4 regions of the Clostridium sp. CTA-17 genome follow, and region 4 is predicted to be linked to each of the others. Evidence: riboswitches for the same ligand, from Rfam matches in the RefSeq annotation. Region 4 holds a riboswitch; each other region holds the start of a gene.
What was found. Region 4 has a riboswitch for thiamine pyrophosphate ahead of thiT (energy-coupled thiamine transporter ThiT). Riboswitches for the same ligand answer to the same signal wherever they lie in the genome.

Region 1: linked by a shared signal. The riboswitch ahead of thiC (phosphomethylpyrimidine synthase ThiC) and the one ahead of thiT (energy-coupled thiamine transporter ThiT) in region 4 are both predicted to bind thiamine pyrophosphate.
Region 2: linked by a shared signal. The riboswitch ahead of thiS (sulfur carrier protein ThiS) and the one ahead of thiT (energy-coupled thiamine transporter ThiT) in region 4 are both predicted to bind thiamine pyrophosphate.
Region 3: linked by a shared signal. The riboswitch ahead of tenA (thiaminase II) and the one ahead of thiT (energy-coupled thiamine transporter ThiT) in region 4 are both predicted to bind thiamine pyrophosphate.

The regions. Positions count from the first base shown of each region.
Region 1 is NZ_BAAABF010000001.1:113,533-116,738, forward strand. It holds gene ACYUCG_RS00490 (hypothetical protein) at 175-480, shown strand; gene ACYUCG_RS00495 (dUTP diphosphatase) at 727-1,377, shown strand; TPP riboswitch at 1,628-1,728, shown strand; gene thiC (phosphomethylpyrimidine synthase ThiC) at 1,878-3,188, shown strand.
Region 2 is NZ_BAAABF010000002.1:23,161-26,366, forward strand. It holds gene ACYUCG_RS04440 (MFS transporter) at 1-991, shown strand, start outside; TPP riboswitch at 1,038-1,141, shown strand; gene thiS (sulfur carrier protein ThiS) at 1,265-1,459, shown strand; gene thiF (sulfur carrier protein ThiS adenylyltransferase ThiF) at 1,535-2,344, shown strand; gene ACYUCG_RS04455 (thiazole synthase) at 2,468-3,206, shown strand, end outside.
Region 3 is NZ_BAAABF010000007.1:102,869-106,074, reverse strand. It holds gene ACYUCG_RS11745 (ABC transporter ATP-binding protein) at 1-573, shown strand, start outside; TPP riboswitch at 975-1,077, shown strand; gene tenA (thiaminase II) at 1,294-1,959, shown strand; gene thiT (energy-coupled thiamine transporter ThiT) at 1,959-2,564, shown strand; gene ACYUCG_RS11730 (ABC-F family ATP-binding cassette domain-containing protein) at 2,695-3,206, shown strand, end outside.
Region 4 is NZ_BAAABF010000002.1:289,998-293,203, forward strand. It holds gene ACYUCG_RS05615 (pyridoxal phosphate-dependent aminotransferase) at 1-361, opposite strand, end outside; gene thiT (energy-coupled thiamine transporter ThiT) at 470-1,165, opposite strand; TPP riboswitch at 1,257-1,360, opposite strand; gene ACYUCG_RS05625 (sodium-dependent transporter) at 1,455-2,768, opposite strand; gene ACYUCG_RS05630 (histidinol-phosphatase) at 3,117-3,206, opposite strand, start outside.

The DNA of each region.
Region 1 (3,206 bases), on a different contig from region 4:
ATTTTTATTAGTTTATTCTTTATGTTTATACTAAAAATAAAGAAGAGTATTATCTCTATAGATTGGGTGGATTTAAAGTCTAAATGATATATTAATTTTAATTGTAAAGTTCACTTACTATTCTTTAAAATGGTATAATATAGCTATTAAGGATGAATTGAAAGGGAAGAAACTATGGATAGAATGCTTTTATTACAAAATATATTGGAAGCATTAGTGTTTGTTGTATCAACAATTCTATTTGCTATTGTATATGGATTAATTGATAAAAAAATAAGATTAACTGATAAAATATTTGGAGCTTTTAAGATCAATCCTAAGTGGGAATGGATTATCCACATAGTTATAGCTTTAATTTTAATTGTGTTAGTTCATTATTTTGGAGTTTATATATTTAAGATATGGAACTTAGTAACTGTATTTATAACAGGTGCTATTGCTGGAATTTGTATATATAACATGAATAGAAATAATTTTTAAAAATTATTTTAAATAAGTAAAAAGTAACAGGTTAGATTGATTAAACCTGTTATTTTTTTATAAAGAATTAAGTTTTTCTATAAAAAAATTCTTAATAAAAGTAATAAGTTGTAAATGTAAGAATAAAGAAAATATATTAACAAAATGTTAATAATACAACTTTCAATTAAGAATATGGATGATTTACACATTTGTTAATAAGGGAAATTTAAAATATAATTTTTACTAAAGATGGAGGTGAGTTTTATGGCTGGAGAACAAAGAGTAAGAGATGTATATATTCAATATGATAAAAATGGAGAAACACCTAAATATGAAACACCATTAGCCGCAGGAGCAGACCTTTTTGCAACAGAGGATATGGTTATAAGACCCTTTGAAAAGGTTGCAATTCCACTAGGGTTAAAATTTGCAATTCCTGATAATATGGAGCTTCAAATTAGGGCCAGAAGTGGACTTTCTTTAAGAACAAACTTAAAAATTTCAAACTCAATAGGAACTATTGATGCTGATTCAGTTAGTGATATATCAGTAATTTTAGAAAATAATTATAATATAGCCAATCTTCCTTATGAGATAGCTAATGATATAAGTATATTAGATGATTTAAAAAATAATTATACTGAAGTAAGATTAAGCGACTATTTAGAATCTAAAGGACATGATGTAAGTTCTTATGAGGATGAAGGGAAAAAAGCTTATAAAAAATTATTAAAAACATATATTTATTTAGATAAGAATGGAAATCCATATGGAACTATATACATAAAAAAAGGAAATAGAATTGCTCAGATGGTTTTAGCAAAATATTATAAAGCTAATTTTATAGAAACAGATGACGTTTCTAAACTTAAAAGTGTAAATAGAGGCGGTGGATTTGGTCATACAGGCTTTTAAAATTCCATTGTTTTGTAGAGAAAACTTAAATTATAATATATAAATCGGAATAGTTAGGAAAGTTTTAGAATGAGATAGGAACTTATTCTAAAGCTTTTTTAATTTCTACTTATATTTTACTTGGTTTTAATTTAGTATATTTTTTATACTTAGCTTAAATAATTATTAAGTATATTATTACTTATTTTTATAAATTTACTTGAAATTGAAAAAAATTGATAGTATAATTTAGAAAAAGTGAATATTTAATCGTAAGTGCTAGGGGTGCATTTTATATGCTGAGAGGATAATATCTAACCCTTAAAACCTGATGTAGTTAGTACTACCGTAGGGAAGCATAAACTGTTGTTTATTTATATTTATGCTTTAAAAAGTTATAAATGTATCTATATAAGTGTTTATTAAGCTTGCCTTAGGGCAAGCTTTTATTTTTTATAAAAAAATAGGATCCTATATTAATTTAACTGCGCAGTTAAAAAATTAAAATAAGGAGAACTAATATGAATTATACAACTCAAATGGATGCTGCTAAAAAAGGAATAATAACAAAGGAAATGCAAGTAGTTTCAGAAAAAGAAGGAATTAATATTGAAACTTTAATGAATTTAATGGCTGAAGGAAAAATTGTAATACCAGCTAACAAAAATCATAAGAGTATAAGTGCAGAGGGTGTTGGACAAGGGTTAAGAACTAAAATAAATGTTAACCTAGGAATTTCAAAGGATTGTGCCAATATAGAATTAGAGTTAGAAAAAGTTAAAAAGGCAATAGATATGAATGCAGAATCTATAATGGATTTAAGTAATTATGGTAAAACTTATGATTTTAGAAAAAGACTTGTAGAAGTTTCTACGGCTATGATAGGAACTGTACCAATGTATGATGTAGTAGGTTTCTATGATAAAGAGCTTAAAGATATAACTGTTGATGAATTTTTTGAAGTTGTAGAAAAACATGCAAAGGATGGAGTTGACTTTGTTACTATACATGCTGGATTAAATAGAGAAACAATTGAAACTTTTAGAAGAAATAAAAGACTTACTAATATAGTTTCTAGAGGAGGATCTCTTCTTTTTGCATGGATGGAATTAAATAATAGAGAAAATCCTTTTTATGAATATTTTGATAGATTATTAGATATATGTGAAAAGTATGATTTAACTTTAAGTTTAGGGGATGCTTGTAGACCAGGTTCAATAGCTGATGCAACTGATGCTGTACAAATCAAAGAATTAATTACTCTTGGAGAACTAACAAAAAGAGCTTGGGAAAGAAATGTACAAGTAATAATAGAGGGACCAGGTCATATGGCAATAAATGAAATTGAAGCTAATGTTTTATTAGAGAAAAAATTATGCCATGGAGCACCATTTTATGTTTTAGGACCAATAGTAACTGATATTGCACCAGGATATGATCATATAACAAGTGCTATAGGAGGGGCTATGGCGGCTTCTTATGGAGCAGATTTTCTTTGTTATGTAACACCAGCAGAACATTTAAGACTTCCTAATTTAGATGATGTAAGGGAGGGAATAGTTGCCACAAAGATAGCGGCTCATGCAGCTGATATAGCAAAAGGAATTTCAGGAGCAAGAGACATAGATAATAAAATGAGTGATGCTAGGAAAAGACTAGATTGGGACGAGATGTTTTCTTTAGCAATAGATAGTGAAAAGGCCATTAGATATAGAAAAGAATCTACTCCTGAACATAAAGATAGTTGTACAATGTGTGGAAAAATGTGTTCTATAAGAAATATGAATAAGATTCTAGAAGGAAAGGATATAAATCTTTTAAGAGAAGACTAAAAATATTGGAGATATATT
Region 2 (3,206 bases), 270 kb from region 4:
GCCATATCTTTTAATATTTATAATATCAATTCCAGTATTAGTTTGGGTAGAAAGAAAAGCCGAAGATCCAGTAATAAACTTATCTTACTTTACTAATAAGGAAATAGCTATAACTTTAATATTAAGCTTTGTTGTAGGGTGTGGATTAATGGCAACAGTATTTATTCCTCAATTTAGTGAAAATATATTAAGAACTCCAATGGGGAGTGGTGGATATATAGTTACAATATTTGCAATATTTGTAGGTATAGCAGCACCTTTAGGTGGAAAATTTATTGATAAAATAGGGGTTAAAAAAGTATTATTAATAGGTATGTGTTTAGTTATAATAGGTAACCTTTATCAAGGATATGTAACAACTAAACACCCAGGTATGGTTAATTTAGTAATAGGACTAGCTATTATGGGATTTGGGTTAGGCTTCTCTATGGGAACACCAATAAACTATTTAATGCTTAGCTTAGTACCGGATAATGAGGCTACAGTTGGACAATCAGCAGTATCATTAGTTAAATCTATAGGTATTGCAGTTTCACCCAATATTCTTATTAACTTTATATCAGATGCTGGTAGAAGAGTACCAGAAGCATTACAAAAAGTTATGCCACATGTGGATGGAATGTCTAATATAATGTCAAACAGTGGTGGAGCTTCAAGCTTTGCTAATTCAATGGGAAATGCTAGTGTTACGAATATATTTAGTCTTATAAAAGGAATGGTACAATCACAATTTGCAACTTTAGGAGACAAGTTTGCTAATAATCCTCATATGAACATTGACATGATTGAAAAATCATATATGCAAAGTTTAGATGGAGCTAAAAATGCAATAGAAACTGCATTCCAACAAACAATGAATACTGGATATACTAAATTGTTTTTAACATGTGCTATTATAGCTTTAATAGGATTAATATTAACAGCTATGTTAAATAATAATTTAATAACAATGAAAAATAGAAGATTAGAAAATAAGGAAAAAACTAATTGATAAAAAATGTTTTTTGAGTTATGATAAATAAAAATAAATAATTTTAAGATATTGCTAGGGGTGCTGTAAAAGGCTGAGAGGGATTTTTAATCCTAACTCTAATAACCTGATTTGGTTAATACCAACGTAGGGAAGTATATTTTAAGTTGTGATTTTTCATATTAGAAAATATTATTATGATTAATTAGAGAATATATTTTTAAAGGTTTAGCAATATTGCTAAACCTTTTTTGTTGGTATAAAAGCGATAGTTATTGGGAAAGAGGTGAAAAGATGATTGTTAATGGTAAGAAGTTAGAAAAGGGTGAACTTAATACAGTTTATGATTTACTAGAAAGTTTAAATGTAAATAGTAACAGGGTTGTTGTAGAACTAAACAAAGAGATAGTTAATTCCTGTAATTATAATGAAATATTACTTAATCATGAAGATGTAATTGAGATTATTGCCTTTGTTGGTGGAGGATGATTAAGAATGATTTAAGAAGTCTAAACAATAAAAGGTCATTGAAAATAAAAGAGAAAAAAGATAAGAGGAGCCTTTATGAATATAAAGATTAATGAAAAGTGGAGAGAGGTAAAAGAAAATTGCACAGTGTATTCTTTAAAAAATGAAGAATTTCCTGATTCTCATGTTATAGTTTTAAATGGATTTCCACTTGTAGAAGATAAGGAGCTTAATGATGGAGATAGGGTTGTCTTTATAAAAAAGGGAATTATGCCTAATAAAGAGGAGTTAGAAGAACTAATGGTATCTAGGCATACACCAGGTATTCATGAAAAACTAAAAAGAATTAAGGTTTTAATAGCTGGATGTGGAGGCCTTGGATCTAATATTGCTATTTCCTTAGGAAGAATAGGGGTTGGAAGTATAAGTTTAGTAGACTTTGATATAGTAGAACCTTCTAATTTAAATAGGCAACAGTATTATATTGAGGATATTGGAGAATTTAAAGTAACTGCTTTAAAAAGAAACTTAATTAGAATAAATCCTTTTATAAAAATAGAAGCTTTAAATCTTAAGCTTTCTGAAGATAATATGGGTATTTTACAAGGAGCTGACATAATAATAGAAGCTTTTGATAATCCAGATTACAAAGCCTTATTAGCTAATTATGTTTTAAGTAATATGAAGGACAAATTTTTGATTTCCTCTTCAGGAATGGCTGGCTTTTATGATTCAAATTTAATAAAAACAAAGCAAATAACAGATAAGTTTTATATTTGTGGAGATTTAGTAAATGAAGCTAGGGAAGGCTGTGGATTAATGGCTCCTAGAGTGGCTATATGTGCAAATCACATGGCTAATTTAGTTATAGATATAGCTGTTAATAAAATAGAATTTCAAAAATAAATAATAGTAAAAATAGAGTGAATTTTAATTGCTTTTTAGACAGAGTTTATATATAAAAAATAAAATACTAGTCTAAAATATGAAGAAATAAGAAGAGTAGTGAGTAGAAAAGGGGAGTTTTTTATGGACAAGTTAATAATAGGTGGAGTAGAAATAAAAAATAGACTTTTTGTTGGAAGTGGTAAATATCCTTCAAATGAAATAATAAAGGATGTTTTAGAGGGAAGTGGCTCTCAAGTTATAACTTTAGCTTTAAGAAGGGTAGATTTAGATAATAAGGAAGAGGATATTCTTCAAAATATACCTAAGGATGTAATACTACTTCCTAATACTTCTGGGGCAACTAATGCAGAGGAGGCTATTAGAATAGCAAGGATAGCAAGAGCTATGGGATGTGGAAACTGGATAAAGATAGAAGTTATATCAGATTCTAAGTATTTGCTTCCAGATAATGAAGAAACCATAAAGGCAACTAAGGTATTAGCTGATGAAGGCTTTATTGTCCTTCCTTATATGTGTCCAGATCTTTATGCAGGAAGAAGATTAATAGAAGCTGGAGCGGCAGCTGTAATGCCACTTGGTGCACCTATAGGAAGCAATAGAGGGTTAAAGACTAAAGAATTGATTCAAATAATGATAGATGAATTAGATATTCCTATTATAGTTGATGCAGGTATAGGAAAGCCATCACAGGCTATGGAAGCCATGGAAATGGGAGCGGCAGCTTGTTTAGTTAATACTGCCATAGCATCCTCAGAAGATCCTATAAATATGGCTAGAGCTTTTAAAATGGCAGTAGAAGGTGGCAGATTAGCTTATGAAGCTAAAATGGGAAGAGAATCAAAGTTTGGAAATGCTTCAT
Region 3 (3,206 bases), on a different contig from region 4:
GGTGAATTTATAGCTATAATGGGACCATCAGGTTCAGGAAAATCTACATTGCTTAATATAATTGGAACTATGGACAAACCTAGTGATGGAAGTTACTATTTAAATGGAGTTGATATTTCTAATTTAAAAGATGAGGAATTAAGCAATATACGAAATAAGCACCTTAGTTTTGTTTTTCAGCATTTTGCTTTAATGAAGAATTATAGTGTTTATGATAATGTAGAATTACCACTAATATTTAGAAGAATGAAAAAGCGTGAAAAGCAAATTTTAATTGAAAGTACTTTAAAAGAATTAAATATTATAAATCATATAAATAAGAAAGTAACAGAGTTATCTGGAGGACAACAACAAAGGGTGGCTATAGCAAGGGCATTAGTTAGTGGTGCAGAAATAATACTAGCTGATGAGCCAACTGGTGCATTAGATCAAAAAACAGGAATTGAATTAATGGAACTATTAGTAAAACTAAATAGTGAAGGAAAAACCATAATATTGGTAACCCATGATGAAAATATTGCTTCATTTTGTAGCAAAAAAATTATAATTAAAGATGGTAAGATAATTGAATAAAAAACTTTTAAATGTTTTTATTTTATTAACTTGCATAGAAATTAACGATGAAATCATACTTCTAACGCTATATCCTTTCTGACCACGAGAGTTATATTTTTTTGAAGATTAAATATAATATCATTTAAATCTAATTGAGATAAAATCAGCTCTAATTTTATTTCGGTTTGAAATTTGATGATTTTATCAAATATAACTAAACAATTTTGTTGTATAATTATATTGAAAGTTTTTCCTTTATTTATTTAGATTTGTTTTCACTTATACTATACAACATTTCGTGTAAACTTTATTATCCTTTTGATTATAGAAGTGGACATGAGCAAATTAAAAATATGAATTTTACTCAAGTAAAAAATAACCTAGAATTTATTAGGGAAAATATATATAATTAATATAGACTTTATAGCTAGGGGTGCCTTTGGCTGAGAGATAACATTTCGTTATTAACCCTTAAAACCTGATCTGGGTAATACCAGCGTAGGAAAGCCTGTAGAAAGTTTTATAATAGTATTTTATATGTTTAGATTATTATAACTTTTTATAAATTAAGCTACATCCTACATGGATGTAGCTTTTATTTTTTATTAGAAATGTTATAACCAACTATGATTATAAACTAAAAAGTGTATGAAGTTTTTAGTTAGATTTTATAAAACTTTGAGGTAATTCTTATTTGGGCTATTAGGTTTAATCATAAGATTAAAGGAGATATAGAATATGAGATTTACAGAAAAATTATTAAAAGAAGCAATGCCTATATGGGAAAAGTATTTAGATCACCCATTTATAAAGGAAATTGGAGAAGGAACTCTAGATAAGAATAAATTTAGAGAGTATTTAGTTCAGGATTACCTTTATTTAAAAGAATATGCTAAAGTTTTTTGTGCTGGAGTAGTTAAAGCTAAAACTATGGAAGAAATGAAATTCTTTTATAATTCAACAAAGGGAACTATGGAGGATGAAACAGCGGTACATATAGAATATTTAAAAGGATTTGGTATATCAGAATTAGAAGCAGAGAAAAGAGAATATAAGAGTACTACTATAAGTTATACAAGCTATATGCAAGCAATAGCGTTAACCGGAGATTTAGATGAGATTGCTATTGCAACTTTACCATGTACATGGAGTTATAGCTATATAGGAAAATATATTTCAAAAAAATACTCTAACAAATTACAGGGGAATTTCTTTAAACCTTGGATTGATGAGTATGCTTCTGATGGATTTGATAAGTTTACAGATGAGTGGTTAGCTTACGTAGATAAAAAATGTTCAAACTTATCTGAAGAAAAACAAAAAAGATTAATAGATATATTTAAAAGAGCTAGTTTGTACGAACTTGATTTTTGGAATATGGCGTATGATGAAGGTGAAAAATAATGAGTGTTTATTTAGTAGCTTTAATTGGAATTTTAATATTAGGTTTATACATATTAGATTTAAGAAAACATAAAATTACAACAAGAGAAATTATCATGATTGGACTAAGTGTAGCTATTTCTTATGTGCTTTATATGATACCTTTAGTTAGATATCCTCAAGGTGGTGGAATAACTTTCTTTTCTATGCTTCCAATAATGCTTTTATCATTAGTATATGGAAGAACTGTTGGAGTTACAGGAGGATTGATATTTGGGCTTTTGAAAATATTAAACGGAGCTTTTATAGTACACCCAGTACAATTTTTACTTGATTACATACTGTCAAATATGGCTTTAGGACTAGCGGGATCATTTGAAATAGATAAGAAATATAAAATATTCTTTGGCTCACTTATGGCTGGTAGTATAAGTACTTTTGTAAGCATAATATCAGGAGTGATTTTCTTTGGTCAATATGCTCCTCCAGGAATGAATTTATGGATTTATTCAATAATTTATAATACAAGTAGTGCAGGAGTTGAAAGTTTATTAACAGCTATAGTGATAACAATAATGCCAATAAAAATGTTAGCTAAAAGAATGAAGCCTATAAATAATATATAGAAAATTTTAATAAGGAGTTGCATCATAATTAAATTAGATTATTTGATGCAGCTCTTATTTTAGTTTTGGAAGAAACTTGAGTTTATATTATAATGAAAATAAGATTTGTTTTGAAAAGGATGGATAATCGATGAATTTAATAACTCTTGAAAATATAAGTAAGAGCTATTCAGAAAAAATTTTAGCTAATAATGTATCTTTAGGAATAAATGAAGGAGAGAAGATTGGTCTTATAGGAGTTAACGGAACTGGAAAATCTTCTTTCTTAAAAATAGTTGCTGGAGTTGAAGAACCAGACGAAGGAACAGTAACAAAGGGAAATAGAGTAAGAATAGAGTATCTTGCTCAAACACCAGATTATGATGATAATGCTACTGTTTTAGAGCAAGTTTTTAAGGGTAACTCAGAGGAAATGAGAATATTAAGAGAATACGAAGAGTTACTTGAAAAAATAGATAAGGGTGAAGTTAAAGATAGTGATTCTGAAAGATTAATAAAGCTTCAAGGAAAAATAGATGCTTTAAATCTTTGGGATATGGAAAGTGAAGCAAAGAATGTTTTAACTAAGCTTGGAATAACTAATTTTGAAGAAAAAGTAGGAAATCTTTCTGGAGGACAAAAGAAGAGAATAATGCTTGCAGC
Region 4 (3,206 bases):
TAGTTATTTCACAATTTATCTTTTCAAGTTCACTTTCATATTCTGAATAAGATGGAGAAAGTAATAAAGCTTTTTTAGGGTTAATAACACTTATAAAAGAGGATATTAGTTCCGTAGCTCCACTACCAACTATAATATTTTCTTTTTTGCAATGACAATATTGAGAGATTGACTCCTTTAAATCTGTATATTTAGGATCTGGGTATATAGAAACCATATCAATATTATTTAAAAGTGCATCTTTAGCTTTTTTAGATGCTCCAAATGGATTTATATTTGAACTAAAATCTTTAATATCTGTTTTATTTAGACCTAATTCATTTGATAAATCAAATAAATTAGCACCATGATTAATATTCATAAGTACCTCCTAAGTTTATGTAACTTTTTATCTCTTAACTATAGTATAATTCTTTAATTAAAAAATAAAAAGGTCTAGATTTTAATGAAATCTAGACCTTACTTTATTTTAAGATGCGTATTTGCTTGTTACGCTTTTAGAATTTATGGCTTTAATAAGTCTATTAACAGGTAAAATACCTAAAAGAACTACACATATTAAACCATCAGCTCCTATTAAAGAACCATTTACTAAAAATGAATATAGAATTGGAGACATTCCTTCAGGAGCAAAGGCTCCAAAGAAAACAACTCCTGAAATAAAGTGAGCTAAAAATTTTAAAAATATTGCTACTATAGCTCCTGAAATTCTATGGTTTTTAAAGAATCCTGCTACTCCTAATGCCATATATGGTATAGGATAATCAAATAATACTTGAACAGGATGAAGTATGTATGGATCTATAAATAAAGAAATTATACCGAATAAAAATCCAGTAAGCATTCCAACTAATGGACCATAAGCATAAGCAATAAGTATTATAGGAATCATACTACCTAAAGTTATTCCTCCACCTTGAGGAAATTTATATATCTTTAGCATGTTTAATACAGCAGTAAGTGCTAAAGCAATTCCTATTGTTGTAAGCATTTTTGCATCAAATTTGATGTCTTTAGCCTTTATAAGTAAAACTAATATTATTAGGACTCCTATTAAAGTAAGAATTGTTAGTGGATTAGTTACAATCTCCTTAAAATTTCCTCCTAAATTAATTGATGAAAAACTTTGAATAAAATCATTTATTATTTGTGAAAATGACATCATAGTTTTTACCCCCTCCTTAAACTTTAAGTGTGCTTAGAGAGTCTAAAGAATGTAAATAAAAAAACCGAATCTAAATATAGATCCGGTTTAAATACAGCCCTAAACGCTTCCCTACGCTGGAATTAACCAGATCAGGTGTTGAGGGTTAATGATAAATAATCATCTCTCAGCCTAAAGGCACCCCTAGCACATGAAATAATTCTAAGTTTATTTTATATGCAAATTGCAATTAGGTCAAGTGATATTAATTATTAAATAAAAATTTTTATTTAAATTTTGATATTTAAATTTAACCTATACCACCATATATTATTCCAAGAATTATTACTAGTATAGTAACTAAGATAAAAATGTATTTCCCTAAAGGAATAAACCATTTTCCAAGTTTTTTATGAGCTCCCTTATTTACTTCTATTAATACATTTTCGCCACCAATAATATAGTAGAATACAACAGCTACCAGTAAAGCACAAAGTGGAGAAATTATTATTGTAATAAGATTTGAGAAGTTATCAAAGATTCCCATATTTAATGATAAAGGTATTCCACATAAAAAACAAAGGACTGATATTGCAATTGAAGTTTTTATTCTATTTGACTTAAAGTGAGCCATGAATGCTTCAACAGGACCCTCTAACATATTTACAGAGGATGAAATAGCAGCAAATATTACACTAAGAAAAAATAATGTACTTAGTAAGGCACCAAAATTCATACCTTGAAATATTTTTGGTAAAGTTATAAATAATAAAGATGGCCCTGATGAAGGATTTAATCCGTAAGCAAAAACTGCTGGCATAATCATAAGAGATGCTAAAAGAGCAGCCAAAGTATCAAATATGGCAGTTTGTATTGCAGATGATGGAATATCAAATTTATCATTTATATAACTACCATAAACAACCATGCCGCATCCATTTAGGGAAACTGTGAAAAAGGCTTGACCAAGAGCCATTACCCAAGTATCTATTTTAAATAAGTTTTCCCATCTTGGAACCAATAGATATTTGACTCCTTCAAAAGAACCAGGTAAAGTTAGAGATCTTATGATTAAAATTATAAAAATTAAAAGAAGGAGTGGCATTATTATTTTATTTAATTTTTCTATACCACGGCCTATTCCTAAACAAACTATTATTAAAGTTAATATTATTGCTAGGGCAAACCAAAAGATTGTATTAGGTGTACCAGCAAAATTACTAAAGTAAGTAGTAGTATCAATAGTATTAATAGATCCAGTTAAACTTAAGAAAAAATATTTAAGAATCCAACCTATTACTATAGAGTAGAATATAAAAACTCCTGTTAATCCTATAGGAGGGAGCATACCAAAGAATTTTCCTCCCTTTAATGATTTGCTTTTAAAAGATTCAACTATACCAGTATATGAACCTGCTTTAAACTTTCTACCAAAGGAAAATTCAGTTATAAGACCTGTAGTTCCAAGTATAAAAACAAATAAAAAGTATGGTATTAAGAATGCAGCACCTCCATATTGACCAAGTCTGTAGGAAAATAACCATATGTTACCAAGTCCTAAAGCAGCGCCAACACAGGATATTACAAATCCAAACTTTCCAGTAAAATTTTCTCGTTCTTTCATTTAAAATACCTCCTAGATTTTTATATAAATATAAAAAAATAGGTCATATAGTTAAACTATACGACCTAGGGTATTAAAACTCTTTATTAAGGCCATATAGTATTACCTATGTGACCTATCTTTATAACGAAAATTAAGCCATCATAGATACAATCCAAAATTCCTTTGGAGTTTGTATCTATGACTGCATATATTCAATCATAAATACAAACTATCTATAATAGCAATAATAAGAATTATTAAGTTTTGCTTTTATTAAGTTTGTACTATTTATCATAAAAAATTCTCCTAAAAACAAATTTATATTGATTATATACCTAAAAATATTAAAATGCAAGGATTTAATTTTTAAATATTATCAATAATATTTAAATTAAGATTGTTAGCAAGGGTATAGGAATAATCCATAGTATTATCCCAAAGATCATAAGGAGTGTG